One region of the Streptomyces sp. NPDC057249 genome, then DNA from elsewhere that is predicted to be linked to it. Evidence: riboswitches for the same ligand, from Rfam matches in the RefSeq annotation. Region 1 holds a riboswitch; each other region holds the start of a gene.

Region 1 (5,667 bases):
CGCCGGGCCGCCGTCTCGCTGTACTTGGCGCCGCCGACGAGGACCAGACCGAGGCTCGACAGGTCCTGCTCCGCCGAGGCCGCCGCGTCCGTCCACACCAGGGCGAGCGGCGGGACCATGCCCGTCATGGTGACGCGCTCCCGCTCGATGACCGGGAACGCGGTGGCCGGGTCGGGGCGCGGGCACAGGACGACGGTGCCGCCCGCGTACAGCGTGCCGAGCCAGCCGGGCGAGCTCATCGGGAAGTTGTGCGCGGCGGGCAGGACCACCAGGAAGCGGGTGTCCGCGTCGACGCCGCAGATCTCGTTGGAGCCGCGCAGCGAGTAGATGTAGTCGTCGTGCGTACGGGGGATGAGCTTGGGCACCCCCGTGGTGCCCCCGGACAGCTGGAGGAAGGCCAGGTCGTGCGGCTCGGGCCCGTCCTCGGGCTCCCCGTCCGCGTCGCACGGCACGTCGGACAGGGCGGTGTGCTCGCCCGGGTCGCCGACGACGAACACGTGCTTCAGGGTGGGCGCCTGCTCCCGGACGGCGGTGGCCAGCGCGCGGTGGTCGAATCCGGCGTGCTGGTCCGGGACGACGTAGGCGACGGCCTCGGCGAAGGAGCAGAAGTAGCCGATCTCCGTCTCGCGGTGGGCGGGCAGCGCGTAGACGGGGAGTGCGCCGATGCGGAAGAGGGCGAAGACCACCTCGGCGAACTCGGCGATGTTGGGCAGCTGGACGACGACCCGGTCGCCCCTGGCTATCCCGCGCGCCCGGAAGCCGGCCGCCAGCCGGGCCGCGCGCTCGTCCAGCTCCCGGTACGTCCAGGCGCGGCGCGTGGGCGCGGGGTCGATCAGCGCGACGCGGTCGCCGTGGGCCTCGGCCCGTTCGCGCAGCATGCTCGTGAAGGTCTCGCCGCGCCAGTGCCCTGCCGCGCGGTAACGGGCGGCGAACTCGGCGGGCCAGGTCGGGGCGTCTTCGTACGGTGAGGCGGTCATCGATCCACGTCTCCAGGGGGAGGGCCGTTTGCGGGGTGCCGGGCGGACGGGTCAGGCGCGCAGCGTGGCGCCGCCGTCGACGTACAGGTCGTGCAGGGTGATGTGGCGGGCCCGGTCGGACACGAGGAAGGCGACCGCCTCGGCGATGTCCGCCGGTTCGGCGATCCGGCCGAGCGGGATGCCCGTGCGGTAGCTGGCCAGGTCGCCGGCTATGACGCGCTGCGCGGCGGGCCCGTCGTCGTGGGCTTCCCCGGCGGGCCACATCCCGCGCTGCATGTCGGTGAGCGTGGAGCCGGGCGACACGGTGTTGCAGCGGACGCCCCGGGGGGCCAGTTCCAGGCCGAGGCACTTGGTGAACATGACGGCCGCGGCCTTCGACGCGGCGTACGCCGCCATGGTCGTACGGGGGATGCCGGCCGCGTTGGACGCGACGGTGACGATGCTGCCCGCGCCCCGGTCCGCCATCCGGCGCGCGACGGACCGCGAGACGTGGAACACCCCGTCGGTGTTCACGGCGAAGGTGGCCCGCCAGTCCTCGTCGGTCAGCTCGGTGACGGGTGAACAGCGCAGTATCCCGGCGACGTTGACCGCGATGTCGAGGGCGCCGAGCGTGTCCTCGGCCTCGCCGACCAGGGCCTCGACGGCCGCCGCGTCCGTGACGTCCAGGGCCCGGGCGACGACGCTCCCGTCGTGCTCCCGAGAGAGGGCGCCGACACCCTCCCGGTCCGCGTCGGTCGCCAGGACCCGGCAGCCGCGCGCGACGAGGGCCCGCACGACCGCCTCGCCTATGCCGCGTCCGGCTCCCGTCACGAGGGCCAGCCGGCCGGTGAGTTCCTGTTCGGCGGGGGCGGAGGCGGTGGGGCGAAGAGAGGGAGAGGCGGAATGCGGCGCCATGGTCCTGGGATCTCCAAGCGACGGTGAACGGGGACGGGAACACTTAGGTAAGCCTAACCATAGAGTGATCACGGAGACGAGGGGGCGGGAACCGGCGATCCGGCCGCCCGGGCAGCATGGGATGTCCCTTTTATTCACATATAGGCAAAAGGTCAATTGAGGGCGATCGGGACCGTTTTGATGCTGTCAGATGTGCCCAAAACGGACGAATATGCACATTGCGCTTCCAGTGGGCAGCGTCACGTCGGCCGTTTCTGACGCACGATCCGATCTCCCGGTTCCCAGTCGTGCCAAGAAATTTGACTTCCCCCGGCGCGGGCGATCATGAGTATTTCCTTTGATTGATCTTGCAAAACAATTGTGATCAGCAATTCCGGGCTTGTTCCGGCCGTCGTTTCTCGCTTACGGTCCCGTCATCAATCCGGATGGAACGCCGAATCCTGCCGCCGTCCGGTAACCCGACCACTCACGTACGGCAGGAGCGGGGGACCCAGGTTTGCCGCCGGTCCGGAATCCGGAGCGGCTAGGGGTGAAGTCGCCATGCGCGACCGGACATCTCCAGTCCGAACCCGACAGCTCACCTCGCAGGCGACGGAGAGGAAATACGCCATGCCCCTCACGGGTAAGCACCGTCGTGCCAAGTCCGCGTCCCTGACCCGCGGTTTCATCGCCGTCAGCGCGGGCGGAGCCGTTCTCGCGCTCCCCCTGATCACGGCCGGATCGGCCTCCGCCGCCCCCGCCAAGACCGTCGTCGCCGAAAAGGCCGCGGCCCCGACTTCCGTCGCCGGCAAGGAAATTGCCGTGCGCAAGGCCGCGCCCACCACCTATTCCGTGGTGTCCGGCGATTCGCTTTACAAGATCGCCCAGGGGCATTCCCTCAGCGGCGGCTGGGAGCGGCTGTACAAGGACAACCGCGGTGCTGTCGGCAGCAACCCCGACCTCATTCACCCGGGCCTGAAGCTCACCATCGGCGCCAAGTCCGAGACCGCCGCCCCTAAGGCCGCGGAGAAGAGCGCGTTCAAGGCGGAGACCGCCGAGAAGAACGGCGACACGGCCCCCCGCGCCGAGAGCGCCGACCGTGCCGACCGCTCCGAGCGCTCCGTCGTTCCGGTCGCCGCCGAGAAGCCCGCCGAGACCCAGGCGGCCGTCACGTACACCGACGACCTCGACGGCTGGATCAAGGAATCCCTGGCCGTCATGGCCGAGCAGGGCATCCCGGGCAGCTACGACGGCATCTACCGCAACATCATGCGCGAGTCCTCGGGCAACCCGATGGCGATCAACAACTGGGACATCAACGCCGTCAACGGCACCCCCTCCAAGGGTCTGCTCCAGGTGATCCAGCCCACCTTCGACGCCTACCACGTGCCCGGTACGTCGATGGACATCTACGACCCGGTCGCCAACATCACGGCCGCGTGCAACTACGCCGCCGCCACGTACGGCTCGATGGACAACGTCTTCGGCGCGTACTGATCCACACCGGCCCCGCGCTCGGGGCAGGGCCGTGAGCAGGGGTGGAAAGAAGCGGAACGCTTCTTTCCACCCCTTTCGCATGCCGTACCGCTCCTCCGCGGCCGGACCGCCGCGACCGCCCGTCCCGGAATGCGAGGGCGCGGCAGGGCGTGGATGCTGGAACGGTCAGCGTCTCTAGGAGGTCAGTCATGAGCATGCTCGACAAGATCAAGGACATGATCAAGGGGCATCCGGACCAGGCCCGCCAGGGAGTCGAGAAGGGCGGCGACTACGTCGACAAGAAGACCGGCGGCAAGTACGGCGGCCAGGTCGACTCCGCCCAGCAGAAGCTCAACGACCAGTTCGGCGACCGGCCGCCGGACGAGGGCCGGTAAGCGCCCGCACGGACCGTACGGGAGCGGTGGACGCCACAGCCGTGGCGTCCACCGCTCGCGCGCGTCGTGCCCCCGCCGGCCGCGCGGGCCGGAGGTGCCTCCGACGTGCCGCACCGGCCGCCCGGGAGCATCCTGACTGTGTGACCTGGCACGGCGCGGCCGGGCGGCTTCCGTCCGGCCCGAGCGACGGCCCGCCCGGAGGACCGGAGGACGGCCGGGCGCCGGACGACCTGTCCCTGGTGCTCGCCCAGTCCGTCGTGAACGCCATCGAGGCGGTCGGCGGCCGGGCCGGCGGGGTCTACCTCCCCTCGCGCACCCCCGGCCTGCTCCGGCTGGCCGTCCTCGCCGGGCTGCCCGGCCCCCTGTTCCGCCCCTGGTGGCGGATGCACGTGAACCGGCCGTTCCCCGTCGCCGAGGCGTTCCGCACCGGCAGCCCGGTCTACCTCGCCGACGCGGAGGACGCCATGCGGCGCTTCCCGCAGCTCATGGCCGGACTGCCGTTCCCCTTCGGCTCCCTGTACGTGCCGGTGCCGCGCCGCCGCGCACCGGTCGGCGTCCTCGTCGTCCTGCGCGCCGCGACCGGCGACGAGCCGGTCCCCGCCGCCGACCGGGACCGGCTCCAGCACATCGCCCACGGCCTGGGCGCCGAACTGGCCACCCTCGCGGAGGCGGGCATCCGGCCGGAGTGGGAGGGCGAGCCGCTCCCCGTCCAGCTGCCCGCCAGGACCTCCCCGCCCGTGCGCATCGGCCGCTTCGACTGGAACCTCGCCACGGGTGCCGTCGAGGCGGACGACGACCTGGCCGCGATCCTTGGCACCGGAGCCGGGCGATTCCCCGGCACCATCGGGGCCCTGGCCGCCCGGCTCGCACCGGAGGACGTCTACGGCCTCTGGGCGCTGGCCCGGCAGGCGGCGGACTCCGGCGGCCCCGTCGTACGCCGGATGCGGCTGCGCGGCCCGGACGGGCGCTCCCACCTGCTGGAGGTCTCCGGCCGCAGGCAGGACGACGAGGGACCCGCCGGGCACCTGACCGGCTTCCTGGTGGACCTGGGCATCGGTCCGGTCGTCGCCGAGGCCGCCGACCGGCTGCCGCGCGGCATCTTCTCGCTCGACCGCTTCGGCCGGATCACCTACGTCAACCCGCTCGCCGAGGACATGCTCGGCCGGCCCCGTGCCGCGCTGGTCGGCCGGGTGTTCTGGGAGGCACTGCCCTGGTTCGCGAACCCGGCCTACGAGGACCACTACCGGGCCGCGATGATCTCCGACGCCCCGGTCCACTTCCTCGTCCGCCGTGACCCGCCCCCCTGGCTCTCCGTCTCCCTGTACCCGGGGCACGACGGCCTGACCGCCGTCCTCACGCCCGCCGAGAAGCCCGCCTACGCCCCGGACTCCGTCGTCACGCCCGGACTCGGGCTCGGCTCACCGGCCGACCGGTCCGCCGCCCTCTACCGGCCGGTCGCCCTCGCCATCGCGCTCACCGAGGCCGTCACCGCCCGGCAGGTCTCCCGCGTGGTCACCGAGGAGCTGCTCCCGGCCTTCGGCGGCCGGCAACTGGCGATCTACCTGCTCAAGGAGGGCCACCTCTACCTGGAGTGGGAGACCGGCTTCCCGCCGGGCTTCCTCGACCGGTTCGACGCGGTCGGCCTGGACGCCCGCATCCCCGGCGTGGAGACGCTCACCACGGGCCGCCCCATCTTCTTCGAGTCGATGCAGCGCCTGGCCGCCGCCTACCCGGGCATTCCCATGGACGCCGACGTCGGCGCCCGCGCCTTCCTCCCGCTCATCGCTTCCGGGCGGCTCGTCGGCTCCTGCATCCTCGGCTTCGACCAGCCGCGCGGCTTCAGCCCGGAGGAGCGTACGGTCCTGACCGCCCTGGCCGGCCTCATCGCCCAGGCCCTCCAGCGGGCCCAGCGCTACGACACCGAGGCCGCCCTGGCCCGCGGCCTC
Region 2 (5,667 bases), on a different contig from region 1:
CCGTACCTCGGCCCGGCCCCGTACCCTGCGCAGCCCCATGGCCGGCAGCCCTACACCGCACCGCCCTACCCCGGGAAGCCGCCGACCTGATCCGGACGCAGGCCGGGCCGACGGTCTCCCGTGGGGCGGGACGCGCCCTAGGCCGAGGCCGCCGTCAGCGTCGACAGTTCCTCGTCCGTCAGCCGGAGACCGGCGACCGCCAGCAGGGCGGGCAGCTGGTCGACCGTACGGGCCGAGGCGATCGGCGCGGCGACCGTCGGGCGGGATGCGAGCCAGGCCAGGGCCACCGTCGCGATCTCGGCGTCCCGGTCCCGCGCCACCGTGTCGAGTGCGGCGAGCACCCGCCGGCCGCGCTCCGACTCCAGATGGCCGGCCGCGCTCCCGGCGCGGGCGCTGTCCACGGTCGTCCCCGGGCGGTACTTGCCGGTGAGGAAGCCGGCGGCCAGCGCGAAGTACGGGACGGCGGCGAGCCCGGCGTCGGCGGCGGTGTCCTGGAGTTCGCCCTCGTAGGTGTCCCGCGAGACGAGGTTGTAGTGCGGCTGCAGCGCCACATAGCGGGCCAGGCCCTCGCGTTCGGAGAAGGCGAGCGAGGCGCGCAGCCGGGCGGGGCTGATGTTGGAGGCGGCGATCTCACGGACCTTGCCCTCCTTCACCAGCTCGTCGAGGGCGGTGATGATCTCCTCGACGGGGACGGTCTCGTCGTCGAAGTGCGTGTAGTACAGGTCGATGTGGTCCGTGCCGAGCCGGCGCAGCGACTCCTCGGCGGCCGACTTGATCGTGGGCGCCGAGAGGCCCTGGTAACCGGGGAGGGCACCGACCTTGGTGGCCACCACGACGTCGGACCGGTTGCCGCGCGACGCGAGCCACTGGCCGATGACCGTCTCCGACTCGCCGCCCTCGTTGCCGGGGACCCAGTGCGAGTAGGCGTCGGCGGTGTCCACGAAGTTGCCGCCGGCCGCCGCGTACGCGTCGAGGACGGCGAAGGACCGTTCCTCGTCCGCGGTCCAGCCGAAGACGTTTCCACCGAGGCAGAGCGGGAAGACCTGGAGGCCGGACGGGCCGAGATCGCGCAGTGAAGTCATGGAGGGAACAACGGATTCCGGCCACCCGGCTATTCCGTGCCGCATACATCCGGCAGGCCGCGGCCACGCGGACCGGCAGCCCTGACGTCGGGGGGTGTGCGTCAGGGCTGCCGGGGTTCGGACGGCCGCGTACCGGGAAGGGCCACGGCTTGGGGGAGGACGGACCTCAGACGGTCAGACCGCGGGCGCGCAGCCAGGCCATCGGGTCGATGCCGGTGCCGTCCGGGGTGTGGACCTCCAGGTGGAGGTGCGGGCCGGTCACGTTCCCGGTCGCGCCGACGCGGCCGATGGTGTCGCCGGTGGTGACCTTCTGGCCGACCGTGACGCCGATCGAGGACTGGTGGCAGAACCACAGCTCGGTGCCGTCCTCCAGCTCCAGCACCGTGCGGTAGCCGTAGGCGCCGGACCAGCCGGCCGACTTGATGGTGCCGGTGTGGACGGCCTTGATCGGCGTACCGGTCGGGGCCGCGAAGTCGAGGCCCGTGTGGTAGCCGGAGGACCACATCGAACCGGCCTCGCCGAACGTCGAGGTGATCGTGTACGAGGAGGTGGGGATGGCGTAGCTGGCGGCGAGCTTGGCCAGGCGCAGGGCCTCGGCCTTCTTCTTCGCCTCCTCCTCCGCCTTCTTCTTCTCGGCGGCGGCCTTGGCCTCGGCCTCGTCCTGCTGCTTCTTCGCCTCGGCGGCGGCCTTCTCGGCGGCGGCCTTCTCCTCGGCCGCCTTCGCCTCGGCGTCGGCGGCGCCCTGCTGCTGCTCGGCCTGCTGGAGGATGCGGGCGCGCAGCGCCTCGCCGGCGTCCGTGGTGCCCTGCTCGGCCTCGGCGGTGGTGATGCCGGCGGTGGTCAGGGGGGCGGCGGCGGTGGCCGTGGCGGGGGCTTCGGCCTCGCTCTCGCCGGCGAACAACGCGCCGACGCCGGGGAGGGACTTGGCGTCGGGAAGATTGTCCGCGATGGAATCGGGAAGGGAGATGGAGACCGGCGGTTTGCTCTGTGCGGTGGCCATGCCGCCCGCGCCGACGGCCGCGATGACACCGACGCCGAGGACGGTGGAGCTACGGGCCAGACCATTGCGCTGCTTGGCGACACGGTGCTTGCCGCGGACGGGACGGACGGACTCCTCGGTGGGGTTCCATTCCTCCCAGGTCCGCTCGGAGTCGGCGTCGTCGGCGCGGAAGCCGCTGCCGAAACCGGCGCCGGTGCCGAAGCCGTTGCCCCGATCGGTCATGTGGTCGCTTCCCTGTTCCGGGATGTACGCGGTGCCGGGGCCGGACGCGAAGTCGGGGCCGTACTCGGGCACGAACCGGGAAGGTGATTCGGGGGCAGGCTTGTTGGACGCCACGCGGGCGCACTCCTTTCCTTCCTTCTCGCCTACCGGGTTAGCTGACGGGTTCGGAGCAGGAAGGTCTCCTACGGGCCTTTCCGCCTCTCGTGAAGACGAAGATGCCCGATTCACCCCATGTAGGTGGTTCCCCGGTTCCCTTGCGGGATTCGGCGCACGCGCGCGGCGCCGTCCCTGACGACGGCTGGGACAACCGCGCTGCGTTATCGAACGTTAATAGACAGACGGGTCCGATTCCAAGCCGTTCCCACTGATCGTTCACGTGCTCGGCCCAGACTTTACGGGACACAACCGGGTGGAATCGGGCGAGCTGATCACCGTTCGGCCACCGCACGTTTTCTGACGTTGTGTCAAATGTTATGCGGAGCGGCGCTTCTCAGTCACGCAGCGTGGCATCCCTCTTGACGATCTTGACCGTCCTGCGCCGGTCCGGCTGCCCCTTCGCCGGCCGGGCCACCGCGAGCAGCGCCATGTCGTCGGTCGACTCGCCTCCCGTATGCAGCCGCACGTCGTCGGTCAGCGCGGACAACAGCTCCTCGGGGCCGGGGAAGAGGCGCCCGCGCAGCCGCTCCGCCGGGTCGTAGAAGACACCGTCGGCGTCCCGCGCCTCCGACAGGCCGTCCGTGTAGAACAGCAGCGTCCCGCCGGCCGGCAGCTCCCAGTGGTCCGAGCGGTCCGGCCGCACCCCCAGGTCCATGCCCAGCGGAAGCGCGGGCTCCGAGGGCGTCAGCGCCTCCACCGCCCCGTCCCCGTGCAGCAGCAGCGGGTCCGGGTGGCCGCGGTTCACCATCCGTACGCCCTGCGCACCCGGCGGGATCTCCGCGAGCACCGCGGTCACGAACCCCTCGAACGCGTCCAGATTGCTCCGCCGCACCGACTCACGCGCCAGCGCGCGCTCCAGCCGCTGCGCCACGCCCTCCAGCGATTTCTCCTGCTCCGCCGCCTCCCGGAACGCGCCGATCACCACCGCCACCGCGCCGACCGCCTGCAGCCCCTTGCCACGCACGTCCCCCAGCACCAGCCGTACGCCGTACGGAGTGTCAGCGGCCGCGAAGAGGTCGCCCCCGACGAACTCGTCCGCCTGCGCCGCCTCGTACCGCGCGGCCACCTGGAGTCCGCCGATCCGCTCGGGCGGTGCGGGCAGTACGGCCCGCATGGCCGTCTCGGCGATGATCCGGGCGGACGCCAGCCGGTCGCTGCCGCGCCGCACGACCCGGTTGATCACGCACGCCTGCACGGCGACGGTGAGCACGGTGAGCATCTCGATGAACGAGACCACCTCGACCAGATCGCCGGTGAAGAGCCGGATTCCGGCGACGGCGAGCACCGAGGCGATCCCGATCCGGATCGTGGTGCCCATACCGAAGAAGGGCGCGGCGATCAGCGGGGCGGCCGCGAACATCGGGACGGCCGTGTAGGAGGGCGGCGTGAACAGGTCGAACAGCACTCCGATGACGATCATCGCCACCGGCAGCACCCGGACGAACCGGCGGCTCGCCGCGCCGTCCGGCCCGCGCCACCGTCGTACCCACTTCCCCACCTGCGGTCTCCTGCCCGGTGCGGCCGCGGCCCGTACCGCGCACCTCCCTCAGCCTCGCCGCTGCCCGCCCGACGGGCGACTCCTCGGCAGCCGAAGGGACGAGGGACGGGGCGCCGACAACGCATCAGGCCCGGCACGCTGCTTGCGTGCCGGGCCTGATCCTTCAGTAGCGGGGACAGGATTTGAACCTGCGACCTCTGGGTTATGAGCCCAGCGAGCTACCGAGCTGCTCCACCCCGCGTCGGTGAACCCAACTCTACGTCATGTCCGGGGCCCTCATGACCACGGACCGCGCGCCCCGGCCCGCGCACCTCTCCTCCCCCCGCCCGCACCGACGGGCAACGGAGTGAATGTGGTGATATGACTGTTTTCAGATTCAGCCAGTACGACGCTGACCGGGAGTGGACGATGGACGACTATCCCCTGCTCAACCTGTTCTGGACGATGCTCTGGTTCTTCCTCTGGATCATGTGGCTCTTCCTCCTCTTCCGGGTCATCATGGACATCTTTCGCAGCCACGACCTGAGCGGCTGGGCCAAGGCCGGCTGGCTGATCCTGGCGCTGGTACTGCCCTATGTGGGCGTACTGGTCTACGTGATCGCCCGCGGCAAATCCATGGGCAAGCGCGACGTCCAGGAGGCGAAGGAGCGCGACGCCGCCTTCAAGGCGTACATCAGGGACGCGGCGGGTACGGACGGCGGCAGCCACAAGGGCGGCCACGTCGAGGACCTGTCGAAGCTCGCCGACCTCAAGGACAGGGGCGCGATCACCGAGGAGGAGTACCAGCGGGCGAAGTCGAAGCTCCTGGTCTGACACGTCCACGGCGCCGGTGCCGGCCCCCGACGGGCGGCACCGGCGCCGGCGCGCGTCCGGCGCCCGTGGCCCCCGGTGTCTCACGCCCGGCGCGCGCCGGGCGTGAGACCCGCCGCGTCACTCGAATGCCTCGTCCGCCCGCGACCGACTCCCTTACCCTGCCGGGAAGTTGACTGGAGAGAACGACCCCGGGCGACCGGGGAAGGGGGACGACTCCATGTACAGCGTCATCATCGTGCCGCCCTCGTACGGCGGCGTCACCGAACAGCTGAGGATCGGCACGGGGGAACGCCTCGCATTCGGCAGGGCACCGGCCGAGCCCGGCGGGCTCCTCATCGGCCACGCGGGCGTACCGCGCGTCGCGGGGGAGATCGCCGCACACCGGACGTTCTGGCTGCTGAGCAACCTGAGCGAGGACCAGACCTACGTGGTCGAGAACCCGGAGGGCGCCGGGGAACACGTCAAGGTGGCGCCCGGCCGCCTGGACGCGCCCATTCCGTTCGAGCTGTCACGGGTCACCCTGCCCGCCTCGGGCGACCTGCTCACCTTCGACGTCTGGGCACCGCGGCACGCCTTCCGCAGCGTGCGCCGGCAGGACCTGCAAGGCACGGGCACCGTACCGGCGTTCGCCCTGGACCGCACCAAGCGGTACTTCGCCGTCCTGGTCGCCCTGTGCGAACGGCGGCTGCGCGGCGAGCCCAGCGCCCCGCTGCCCGCCGTGGAGGAGATCGTCGAGCGGCTGCGCCCCGGCTGGCCCAGGGCCAGCCGCTCGGCGGTCTACTGGAACATCGACTACCTCGCCCTGAAACTGCGGCTCAGACCCGGGGCGGACGCGGCGGAACCCGGGCGCCGTACCAACGGGAAGAAGGAGTCCCTGGCCGCCCTCGCCCTCCGCT
Region 3 (5,667 bases), on a different contig from region 1:
GGTCAAGGCCGGCGATGTCATCGCGTACTCCGGGAACTCCGGGAACTCGACCGGCCCGCACATGCACTTCGAGGTGCGGCCGGGCGGCGGCGCGGCGATCGACCCGCTGCCGTGGCTGCGCGGGCACGGGGTCAACCCGACCTGAGCGGGACGGACCACTGCGGCGGCCGGGGCCTCGGGGGCTCCGGCCGCCGCCGGTTTCTCAGAGCTTCTGCACCGGCGCGTACCGCAGGAGCAGCTTCTTGGGGCGGTCGTCGCCGAAGTCGACCGTGGCCTTCGCCTGGTCGCCGACGCCCTCGACCGCCGTCACCGTGCCCAGGCCGAACTGGTCGTGTGTGACCCGGTCGCCCGCCACCAGCGTGATCGTCGGCTTGTCCGAGGTCCGCCGGGTCGCGAAGCCGGAGGGGCCGGAGCGGGCGCGGGAGGCGGAGAGCGACGAGGTGATCCCCGAGGTGGGGCCCGCCGGGGCGGCCATCGGGCCCTTCCGCTTCCAGTCCAGGTGCTGGTCCGGGATCTCCTCCAGGAACCGCGACGGCGGGTTGTACGAGGGCTGGCCCCAGGCGCTGCGCATGGCGGCCCGGGTCAGATACAGCCGCTCGCGGGCGCGGGTGATGCCGACGTACGCGAGGCGGCGCTCCTCCTCCAGCTCCTTGACCTGGCCGAGCGCCCGCATGTGCGGGAAGACGCCGTCCTCCATGCCGGTCAGGAAGACGACCGGGAATTCGAGGCCCTTCGCGGTGTGCAGGGTCATCAGCGTGATGACGCCGGAGCCGTCGGTGTCCTCGTCGGGGATCTGGTCGGAGTCGGCGACGAGCGCGACCTGCTCCAGGAACTCCGCGAGCGTGCCGGTGCCCTCCTCCTCGCCCCGGTCCTGCTCGAATTCGAGGGCGACGGCGGCGAGCTCCTGGAGGTTCTCGATGCGGGTCTCGTCCTGCGGGTCGGTGGACGCCTGGAGCTCGGCGAGATAGCCCGTACGCTCCAGGACCGCCTCCAGCACGACGGCGGGCCCGGCGCCGGACTCCACGACCGTGCGCAGCTCCTCCATCAGCGTGTTGAACCGCTTCACGGCGTTGGCGGAGCGGGCGGCCATGCCGTACGCCTCGTCCACCCGGCGCAGCGCCTGCGGGAAGGTGATCTTCTCGCGCAGCGAGAGCGCGTCGATCATGGCCTCGGCGCGCTCGCCGATGCCGCGCTTGGGGACGTTGAGGATGCGGCGGAGCGGGACGGTGTCCTCGGGGTTGGCGAGGACCCGCAGGTAGGCCAGGACGTCCCGGACCTCCTTGCGCTCGTAGAAGCGGACGCCGCCGACGACCTTGTAGGGCAGGCCGACGCGGATGAAGATCTCCTCGAAGACACGGGACTGCGCGTTCGTCCGGTAGAAGACGGCGACGTCGCCGGCCTTCGCGTCGCCCGCGTCGGTGAGGCGGTCGATCTCCTCGGCAACGAACTGCGCCTCGTCGTGCTCGGTGTCCGCGACGTAGCCCGTGATGCGGGCGCCGGTGCCGGCCTTGGTCCACAGGTTCTTGGGGCGGCGGCTCTCGTTGCGCTCGATGACGGCGTTGGCGGCGGAGAGGATCGTCTGGGTGGAGCGGTAGTTCTGCTCCAGGAGGATCGTCGTCGCGTCCGGGTAGTCCTCCTCGAACTGGAGGATGTTGCGGATGGTCGCGCCCCGGAAGGCGTAGATCGACTGGTCCGCGTCGCCCACGACGCACAGCTCGGCGGGGGCGTTCTCGGGACCGGCCGGGCCGACCAGCTCGCGCACCAGCGTGTACTGGGCGTGGTTGGTGTCCTGGTACTCGTCGACGAGGACGTGCCGGAAGCGGCGGCGGTAGTGCTCGGCGACGTCCGGGAACGCCTGGAGGAGGTGGACCGTCGTCATGATGATGTCGTCGAAGTCCAGCGCGTTGGCCTCGCGCAGGCGGGCCTGGTACATCGCGTACGCCTGGGCCAGGGTCTTCTCGAACCCGTCGGCTGCCTGGCCCGCGAAGGTCTCCTCGTCGATGAGCTCGTTCTTGAGGTTGGAGACCTTGGCGGTGAAGGACTTCGGCGGGTAGCGCTTCGGGTCCAGCTCCAGATCGCGGCAGACCAGGGCCATGAGCCGCTTGGAGTCGGCCGCGTCGTAGATCGAGAACGAGGACGTGAAGCCGAGCTTCTTGGACTCGCGGCGCAGGATGCGGACGCACGCGCTGTGGAAGGTCATGACCCACATGGCGTTGGCCCGGGGCCCGACCAGCTGCTCGACGCGCTCCTTCATCTCGCCGGCGGCCTTGTTGGTGAAGGTGATCGCCAGGATCTGGCCGGGGTGGACGCCCCGCTCGGCCAGCAGGTGGGCGATGCGGTGGGTGAGCACCCTGGTCTTGCCGGAGCCGGCGCCGGCCACGATGAGCAGGGGCGACCCGGAGTGCACGACGGCGGCGCGCTGCTCGGTGTTCAGTCCGTCGAGCAGCGCCTCGGGGTCGATGACGGGGCGGTGCGCGCCGTCGCGGTAGTACGCGTCGCGGGCCGGCGGGGGCCCGTCGAACACGCCCGCGAACAGGTCCTCCGGCACCGCTTCGGGTGCAGGGTCCTCGGGGGGCGGCGGGGGCGCGTCCTCCTCCTGCTGGAGGCCGGCCAGGAAACTGTCGTCGAATAGGCTGCTCATCGCTGTCCGAGTCTAAGGCGCCCGACCGACACCCGGCCCCGCTCCGAAAAGGTCACGGAAATGTATCGGGCATATCGAACACCAACCTTCACAGCGGCCCCATGAGTTGGCTAGCGTGCACGTTCGGACGGCCCGTACCCCCAGAGGCGACCCACGCCGAGCGTGCCGCCACGCCGAATCCGGGCCCGCCCGGAACCGGGGACCCACACGCAGTACCGGGGTGAATCGGTCCTTCCCCACCGGACCGTAGGGCAGCCTTCCGTTCCGCCCGAACCCGACAGCTAACCCGGTAGGCGGTCCACGGAAGGAGATGCCGGCCTTGGCGTCGCATCGCAAACCGCGCACCCGGGTGCGCTCCACCGCCCCCGCCATCGGTCTGACCTCGGCCGCGCTGGCCTCGGTGACCCTGCTGTCCTCGCAGAGCGCGATGGCCGCGCCGGCGCCGAAGCCGAGCATCGAGGAAGTCCGGAAGAAGGTGGACGACCTCTACCGGCAGGCCGGCAACGCGACCCAGAAGTACAACCAGGCGAAAGAGGCCACGGACAAGCAGCGGTCCAAGGTCGACGCGCTGCTCGACGACGTGGCCAAGCGCACCGAGAAGCTGAACGACGCCCGCAGGACGCTGGGCAACTACGCCGCCGCCCAGTACCGCAACGGCGGCCTCGCGCCGACCGCCACCTTCTTCCTGGCCGACGACCCGCAGTCGTTCTTCGACCAGACCCACCTCATGGACCGCATGGCCGAGCGCCAGCAGCAGGCGGTCGCGAACTTCCGTACGCAGCAGGCGAAGGCGTCGAAGCAGCGCGCGGAGGCCGTGGAGAGCCTGGAGACGCTGACCGAGTCGCAGGCCGCGCTGCGTACCAGCAAGCAGGACGTCCGGACGAAGCTGGCCGAGGCCCGGACGCTGCTGTCGAAGCTGACCGCCGAGGAGAAGGCGCGTCTGGCGGAGCTGGAGCGCAAGAAGGAGGCCGAGGCCAAGCGCAAGGCGGCGGAGCTGGCGAAGAAGCAGGCCGCCGCCGCGAAGGAGGCCGAGCGGAAGGCCGAGGCGTCGGGCGGCAGCGGTACGGAGACGGGCTCGGGCTCCGACACAGGCTCCGGCTCCGACACCGGCACCAGCGCGTCCACGAAGGCGGAGAAGGTCCTCGCGTTCGCCCGCGCCCAGATCGGCAAGCCGTACGTCTGGGGGGCGACCGGCCCCTCCTCGTACGACTGCTCGGGGCTGACGCAGGCGGCCTGGAAGGCGGCGGGCGTCGACATCCCGCGGACCACCTGGGACCAGGTGAACGTCGGCACGCGCGTCGCGACGGCCGATCTGCAACCCGGTGACCTGGTGTTCTTCTACGACGACATCAGCCACGTCGGGATCTACAAGGGCGACGGGATGATGATCCACGCGCCGAAGCCCGGGGCGAACGTGCGCGAGGAGTCGATCTACTACATGCCGATCTACGGGAGTGTGCGCCCGGCCTGACCGGGGAAGAGGGCCGGCCCGCGCCCGGGCCGGCCGGCGCGCGGCCGCTCAGGTCCAGAGCGTGGCGATGAAGATGTTCGCCAGGGTCAGCGCGCCGACCGCCGCGAAGAACCCCTTCTCGACCTTCTCCTCGTCGCGCTTGACGTAGACGAGCCCCAGGATCACGACCAGGAACAGCAGCTTGATCCCGATCTTGACGTTGTTCACGGGGTGGTCGTCGGCCTGGTCCAGGCCGACCAGGGCGACGCCGGTGACCAGCATGGTCAGCGCGCCGTGCAGCATGCCGGGGACGAACCGGGCGGTGCCGGCCTTCATCGCCTTCATCTGGCCGAGGAAGCCGCCGAGCAGGGCGGCGATGCCGATGATGTGCAGGGCGACGACGAAATCGATGAGTACGCGCATGGTTCCGCACCCTAGAGCCCTCCCCTCCGGTCACTCCGGGCAGGGTGGGGCCTACGGCCCGCTTGAATGATGAATGCACTTTTTGCCTGACTCTGTGGCCCTTTTCCCGGTCGTTCATGCTTCACAGGCGGTCATCCCCCGACAATGCCACGCCAAGACCAGGCAATAGCAGTCATAACGACACCTTCCCGTGACCTCGGATTAGCGTCCCTTCCCGGTGGCCGTGGACCAGGAACCGTTCTCGCCGGCCACCCGAGGAACCCCGCCGGTAGACCCCGCCGGGCCGTCGCACGGAAGGACGCCCGCCCCCGTGGCAGCGCATCGCAAACCCAGGCAGCGCCTCACCACCGCCTCCGCGGCCCGCACCGCGGCGACCCTCGCCGTCGCCGGAGCCGCGACGGCCGCCGTGCTGCCGGGAGCCGCGCACGCGGACCCCGCGCCCACCGCACGGCAGGTCAAGGCCCAGGTGGACCGGCTGTACCGGGAGGCGGAGGTCGCCACCGAGAAGTACAACGGCGCGAAGTCCGAGGCGACCGCAGCCGCCGAGTCGGTCGACGCCCTGCGCGACGAGGCCGCCCGCAGGACCGCCCGCCTCAACACCGCCCGCGACGTGCTCGGCGCGTACGCCGCCGCGCAGTACCGGTCCGGCGGCATCGACCCCTCCGTGCAGCTGGCGCTCTCCTCCGACCCCGACCAGTACCTGCGCCGCGCCACCTACGCGGAGCGGGCCGGCGAGCGCCGGGCCGCCGAGGTGCGCTCGGTGCGCCGCCAGGTCGCGGAGATCGCCCAGGTACGCGCCGAGGCGGCCGGGAAGCTCACCGAGCTGGCCGCCCGGCAGGCCGCCCTGAAGGAGCACCGGGCGACCGTCCGCGCCAAGCTGGCCGAGGCCCGCCGCCTCCTCGCCCGCCTCACCCCGGCCGAACGCGCCGCCTACGACGCCTCCGAGAACGGGCGCGGGGCCGGTCACGCGGACCGGAGCGCACCGCGCACCGCCGTCGCCGCGCCCAACGCCCGCGCCGCCCAGGCGGTCGCCTTCGCGTACAGCGCCCTGGGCAAGCCGTACGTGTGGGGCGCGACCGGGCCCCACTCGTTCGACTGCTCCGGTCTCACCCAGGCCGCCTGGCGCGCCGCCGGGGTCTCGCTGCCCCGGACC
Region 4 (5,667 bases), on a different contig from region 1:
GACGCCCTGCCCCAGCCGGACGACCTCCATGCACCGGGCGTACTCGACGAGTTCCCCGGTGACCGGGTCGGCGTCCGCGACCAGCAGGCGGATCGAGTTGGTGCCGCAGTCGATGGCGGCCACGCGTGTCATGTCTGCCGCCCCCTCAGCCCTCGTCCGTGCCCTGCTCGCCGCACGGCGACACGCACGGACCCTTGCGCCACCACTCCGGAAGCATCGCGATCGCCTCGTCGCCCAGCGGGTTGACACCGGGACCGGCCGCCAGCGAGTGTCCGACGAGCACGTGCAGGCACTTCACCCGGTCCGGCATGCCGCCGGCGCTCGGGAAGCCCTCCAGCACCTCGATGGCGTCGCGCCGCGCGATGTAGTCCTCGTGCGCCGCCCGGTAGGCCGCCGCCAGCTCGGGATCGGTGCCCAGGCGCTCGGTCATCTCCTTCATGACCCCGTTCGCCTCCAGCGTGCCGATTGCGGACGCGGCGCGCGGGCACGTCAGGTAGTACGTCGTCGGGAACGGCGTGCCGTCCTCCAGCCGGGGCTGCGTCTCGACCACGTCCGGGTTGCCGCACGGACAGCGGTGCGCGATGGCGCGCAGCCCGCGCGGCGGGCGGCCCAGCTGCTGCCGGAACGCGGCGATGTCCGCCTCGGTGGGGACGGTGGGCTCGGTCTGGGGAGGGGGCGTTTCCATGCCTGCCTAGGGTGCTGATCGGACTGCTCGAACCGCGGGTTCTGCAGAGGTACGGGGGTGGGTACGGCCGTCAGCCGCGGTCGGCGCTGTCCACGCCGTCCCACAGGTTGGAGTGCCAGGGCCGGTCCGTCTCGGCCGGCTTCCCGTCGCGCTCCTTGGCCGCGTCGGGGTCGACCACGGTGTAGCCGGTCTCCCCGGGAAGAACGTAGTGCAGGTGCTCGCGGGCCAGCCGCTTGATGTACGCGTCGTCCTGGAGCCGGGCCTTCTGGTCCCGCAGCTCCTCGGTGCGCGCCTCGGCCTCCCTCGCCTGCCTGCGCTGGTCGGCGATCTCGTCGCGCTGCGACACGTACTGCCGCATCGGGTACGCGAGGGCGACGACCAGGGAGCAGACGACCAGGGCCAGGAAGGCGGCCCGGCCGGTGAGCCGGGAGCGGCGGGCCTGGCGCCGGTTCTGGGACCGGTAGACGCGGGCCGCGGTCTGCTCACCGAGCAGCCGCAGCCGGGTCGCGGTGGAGAACCGGTCCCGGTCCTTCACGGCCATGTTCCCGCCTCCCCATTACGACGTCCGTCCCCGCACACGGTACGTGACCGGACGCGGGGACGGACGGAGGCGGGGACACCCGCGGGGGGCGTCAGCCCTTGCCGTGTTCGTCAGTTCGCAGAGCGAAACCGCGGGAACGCCGAGCGGCCCGCGTACACCGCGGCGTCGTCGAGGATCTCCTCGATGCGCAGCAGCTGGTTGTACTTGGCGACGCGGTCCGAGCGGGCCGGGGCGCCGGTCTTGATCTGACCGCAGTTCACGGCGACGGCGAGGTCGGCGATGGTGACGTCCTCGGTCTCGCCGGAACGGTGCGACATCATGCACTTGAAGCCGTTGCGCTGGGCCAGCTCGACGGCGTCCAGGGTCTCGGTCAGCGAACCGATCTGGTTGACCTTGACGAGCAGGGCGTTGGCGGAGCCCTCCTCGATGCCGCGGGCCAGGCGCTCCGGGTTGGTGACGAAGAGGTCGTCGCCGACGATCTGGACCTTGGCGCCCAGCTTGTCGGTGATGACCTTCCAGCCGGCCCAGTCGTCCTCGTACAGCGGGTCCTCGATGGAGACCAGCGGGTACGCGGAGACCAGCTCCTCGTAGTACTCGGTCATCTCGGCGGCCGAGCGGGACTTGCCCTCGAACTCGTACGAGCCGTCCTTGTAGAACTCCGAGGCGGCGACGTCGAGCGCGAGCGCGATGTCCTTGCCCGGGGCGTAACCGGCCTCCTTGATGGCCTCGATGATGAGGTCGAGGGCGGCGCGGTTGGACTCCAGGTTCGGCGCGAAGCCGCCCTCGTCGCCGAGGCCGGTGGACAGGCCCTTGGTCTTCAGGACCTTCTTCAGCGTGTGGTAGACCTCGGCACCCCAGCGCAGCGCCTCGGAGAAGGACTCGGCGCCGATGGGCGCGATCATGAACTCCTGGATGTCCACGTTGGAGTCGGCGTGCGAGCCGCCGTTCAGGATGTTCATCATCGGAACGGGCAGCAGGTGCGCGTTCGGGCCGCCGAGGTAGCGGAACAGCGGGAGGTCGCTGGCCTCGGAGGCGGCGTGGGCGACGGCGAGGGAGACGCCGAGGATGGCGTTGGCGCCGAGCGAGCCCTTGTTCTCCGTGGCGTCCAGGTCGAACATCGCCTGGTCGATGAGGCGCTGCTCGGTGGCGTCGTAGCCGACGAGCTCCGGGCCGATCTGCTCGATCACGGCGAGGACGGCCTTCTCGACGCCCTTGCCCTGGTAGCGGTTGGGGTCGCCGTCACGAAGCTCAATGGCCTCGAACGCGCCGGTGGAGGCGCCGGACGGAACAGCAGCACGACCGGTGCTGCCGTCGTCGAGGCCGACCTCGACCTCGACCGTGGGGTTGCCCCGGGAGTCGAGGATTTCCCGGGCTACGACGACGTCGATGGACGGCACGAGGCATCTCCTTCTGGGATATGACGCTGGTTGTGCAGGGTCGCTTTGGCCTTGCCACAAGAGCCTAACCGGCCCGGCCGTCTGCGTCGGCCGACCGCCCGTCCCCTGGGACGAAAAAGGACCCAAGGGCGGGCGTACCGGGGCGAAAGGGCAAATATTTACTGACCGGTAACTACAACAGTTGAACGATCACGGGGGCCGTCCCGCCCCGGAACCGGCGTGCCCCGGCCCGGCACACACGGGGGGAGAGTGCGTGCCGGGCCGGGGCGGCCTGAGCGGTCAGCGAGGAGGGACCGCGTTACTTCGTCAGGTGGAGCTGCTGGCCCGGGTAGATCAGGTCGGCGTCCTGGACGATGTCCTTGTTCAGCTTGAACAGCCGCTCCCAGCCACCCTTGACGTGGTGGTCGGCGGCGATCTTGCTCAGCGTGTCACCGGCGACGACCTTGTACTCGCCGTCACCCTTGGCGACGTTCTTGCCGGTGGGGGTGGTGACCGTCTTCTTCGGGGCGTCCGAGCGGTCGGAGCGGTTGGTGGCCGGGGCCTCCGTGCGCTCGGCCTTCTTCGGGGCGGCCTCCTGCTTGGGGGCGGCCTCCTGCTTCGCGGCACCGGAGCCGGTGTCGACGCCCGGGTCGACACCGTCGTTGGTCAGGTTGCCGGCACCGGCGCAGGCCCAGGCGCCCGGGCCCTGCATGTCGAGGAGCTTCTCGGCGGTGGCGATCTGCTGCGCCTTGGTGGCCAGGTCGGCGCGGGGCGCGTACTGCGTACCGCCGGCGGCGGCCCAGCTGGACTGGGAGAACTGCAGGCCGCCGTAGTAGCCGTTGCCGGTGTTGATCGACCAGTTGCCACCGGACTCGCACTGGGCGACGGCGTCCCACGTGGCGACGGAGGCGGCGGAGGCGTTGGTGGCGCCCATCAGCGGCACGGCGACGGCGGCACCGGCGACACCGGCGAGCGTGGCGACACGGACGGCCTTGGAGGGGCGGCGGTGCTTGTTGCCCTTGCGGTTGAGCAGCATCGAGTCTTCTCCTCACCGACGCCTGCGAGGTGAGCTGTCGGGTTCGGGCCAAGTGAGTTGCCCGGCCGCGCTCCTGGCGCGACTTCACCCCTAGCCGGTCCTGTCACGTCTCCCGACGATCAGGCCCAGCGCCTACCTGGGTCCCCCGCTCCTGCCTACGGCGCTTTCGCGTCTGTTCCCTCCGACCGACGGCAGGATTCGGCGTGACGGTCGACGGGGCCCGCGGTGCGAGCGGTTCCGACCGTAATCACACCCAACGGTCATATTCAAAGACGGACATACCGGATAATCATCCCGTAAGAGCATCCGACGAACCCTCGTTTGCGCAGGTCGGAACGGATGTGACCGGACCTCCCGGACAAGAAGCGTCAGTTCACGCAAAGAGACCCATGTCTCACTCGGTCAAAAGTGGGACATGGGCCTCTTAAACCACCCAAAGCGCAGGGGCCTCTAACGGCTCATCCGGCGCTCTCGGCGACCTTCTCCGGGGCCTGGCCGGCCAGACCCAGATCGAGGTTCTGGCCGGGCAGGATGAGGTCCGGGTCGGAGCCCACCTCGTCCTTGTTGGCCTCGTACAGCTCGGGCCAGCCGCCGGGCAGGTCCTGCGCGTCGGCGATCGCCCAGAGGTTGTCGCCCGGCCGTACGGTGTACGTGTCGTCAGCCGGCCGCGTGGCGCTGTCACGTGCGTCGCCGTCACCCCGCGAGGCGTGCCGGCCCGTGTCACGCCCGTCGGCCGCCCCGGAGGCGTCGTCGGCGGCCGGGGCGCCCCGGTGCTTGCCGCCCTGCGCCCGCGCGTCGTCCGTCGCGCTGCCGGACGGGTCCGCGGACGGGTCGGCCGGGGGCGTGCCGGACGGGTCGGCGGACGGAGTGCCGGACGGGTCGGCGGAGGGGTCGGCCGTCGGGGAGGCGGACGCCTCGCCCTTGCCGCTCTCCTCCGCGCTCCGGCCCGCGTGCTTGCCGGAGCTCCTGCCGGCCTCCTTGCCCGCGGCGGCCCCGTCGGCCGCCTCGTCCGAGGGGGTGGCCGAGGAGCCCGAGGAGGCGTCGTCCACCGGGTCGGTGCCGAGACCGGCGTCGAGGCCCGCGTCGGCGCTCCGGGCGGGCTCGTCCGCGTCCTCGTCGCCCGGGTCCACGTCCGCCGCGCCCGCGGCCCGGGTGAGCCCGGAGACCACCGCACAGCTCGGCCACGCCGTCGGGCCCTTGGCGGCCAGGACCCGCTCGGCGACCGCGATCTGCTGCGAGCGGCTGGCGAGGTCGGCACGCTCGGCGTACGCGTCGCCTCCGTACGCCTTCCACAGCTCCGGCGTGAACTGGAGGCCGCCGTACGAGCCGTTGCCGAGATCGGCGCTCCAGCTCCCGCCGCTCTCGCAGTCGGCCACCCGGTCCCAGGTCGAGGAGTCCGCCGCGTGTGCGCTCGCCGCGCCGAGCAGCGGGATGGCGATGGCCGAGCCGGTCACGCCTGCGGCGACGACGATGGCGGGTGCCTGACGAGGGCGGCGGTGTCTGCCGTTCGCGGAGCCCATGGGAGATGCCTTCCGTGTGACTGACAAGCGACTGGTGAGTCGAACGGTGAACCTAGCGAAACTCGAACGTGAGTCACAAGTCGATGCAGCAGAGATCACGTGGAAGTCACAGATTTGACGGGACGTCACTTCTCTCGGTGTGCGCACGTGTCGCCACGAAACCGCGTAGGCCACCAAACCTTCGGCATCACGGCGTTTTCCTGACGTCGAACGCCTCGCTGCGCATCTGCGGCGGAAGCCCGGCACCCGGCTGAATAGTCACGGTGAGCGGGGGCAGCATTGAATGCCGGTACGCCGCCACACCCCGACGGCCAGGGGATAGCTCCGGTCGTCGATGCGACCGTTCTGGAACCCGATCCTTCCGAGCGTCTCCATGAGCAGCCCGGCGCGCTCCTCGGACAGAATGGGCGGAACACCGATCCTGATCGGGTCACCGTGGACAGGGCTGCCGTCTTCGCGGAGCCGAGTGTTGTTCCTGCCGGCACCTCGGTCGGTCTTGCGATAGACGA

The links. A riboswitch is a leader RNA that binds a small molecule or an ion and turns the genes downstream of it on or off. The one in region 1 is predicted to bind cyclic di-AMP.
Region 2: linked by a shared signal. The riboswitch ahead of ACFUJY_RS03605 (M23 family metallopeptidase) and the one ahead of ACFUJY_RS31330 (transglycosylase SLT domain-containing protein) in region 1 are both predicted to bind cyclic di-AMP.
Region 3: linked by a shared signal. The riboswitch ahead of ACFUJY_RS06930 (NlpC/P60 family protein) and the one ahead of ACFUJY_RS31330 (transglycosylase SLT domain-containing protein) in region 1 are both predicted to bind cyclic di-AMP.
Region 4: linked by a shared signal. The riboswitch ahead of ACFUJY_RS23745 (transglycosylase family protein) and the one ahead of ACFUJY_RS31330 (transglycosylase SLT domain-containing protein) in region 1 are both predicted to bind cyclic di-AMP.

The regions. Positions count from the first base shown of each region.
Region 1 covers NZ_JBHUXS010000023.1:80,532-86,198, forward strand. Annotated here, with positions in the region: gene ACFUJY_RS31320 ((2,3-dihydroxybenzoyl)adenylate synthase) at 1-977, opposite strand, end outside; gene ACFUJY_RS31325 (2,3-dihydro-2,3-dihydroxybenzoate dehydrogenase) at 1,029-1,871, opposite strand; cyclic di-AMP (ydaO/yuaA leader) riboswitch at 2,293-2,477, shown strand; gene ACFUJY_RS31330 (transglycosylase SLT domain-containing protein) at 2,481-3,347, shown strand; gene ACFUJY_RS31335 (antitoxin) at 3,536-3,721, shown strand; gene ACFUJY_RS31340 (SpoIIE family protein phosphatase) at 3,862-5,667, shown strand, end outside.
Region 2 covers NZ_JBHUXS010000001.1:750,627-756,293, reverse strand. Annotated here, with positions in the region: gene ACFUJY_RS03615 (PrsW family glutamic-type intramembrane protease) at 1-90, shown strand, start outside; gene ACFUJY_RS03610 (aldo/keto reductase) at 138-1,082, opposite strand; gene ACFUJY_RS03605 (M23 family metallopeptidase) at 1,249-2,418, opposite strand; cyclic di-AMP (ydaO/yuaA leader) riboswitch at 2,430-2,583, opposite strand; gene ACFUJY_RS03600 (PP2C family protein-serine/threonine phosphatase) at 2,795-3,958, opposite strand; tRNA gene ACFUJY_RS03595 (tRNA-Met) at 4,126-4,199, opposite strand; gene ACFUJY_RS03590 (SHOCT domain-containing protein) at 4,367-4,771, shown strand; gene ACFUJY_RS03585 (FHA domain-containing protein) at 4,989-5,667, shown strand, end outside.
Region 3 covers NZ_JBHUXS010000003.1:92,529-98,195, forward strand. Annotated here, with positions in the region: gene ACFUJY_RS06920 (peptidoglycan DD-metalloendopeptidase family protein) at 1-145, shown strand, start outside; gene pcrA (DNA helicase PcrA) at 203-2,641, opposite strand; cyclic di-AMP (ydaO/yuaA leader) riboswitch at 2,803-2,953, shown strand; gene ACFUJY_RS06930 (NlpC/P60 family protein) at 2,952-4,112, shown strand; gene ACFUJY_RS06935 (hypothetical protein) at 4,161-4,514, opposite strand; gene ACFUJY_RS06940 (NlpC/P60 family protein) at 4,825-5,667, shown strand, end outside.
Region 4 covers NZ_JBHUXS010000013.1:96,687-102,353, forward strand. Annotated here, with positions in the region: gene ACFUJY_RS23725 (exopolyphosphatase) at 1-132, opposite strand, end outside; gene ACFUJY_RS23730 (DUF501 domain-containing protein) at 146-685, opposite strand; gene ACFUJY_RS23735 (septum formation initiator family protein) at 756-1,226, opposite strand; gene eno (phosphopyruvate hydratase) at 1,337-2,623, opposite strand; gene ACFUJY_RS23745 (transglycosylase family protein) at 2,922-3,638, opposite strand; cyclic di-AMP (ydaO/yuaA leader) riboswitch at 3,643-3,811, opposite strand; gene ACFUJY_RS23750 (transglycosylase family protein) at 4,097-5,158, opposite strand; gene ACFUJY_RS23755 (recombinase family protein) at 5,417-5,667, opposite strand, start outside.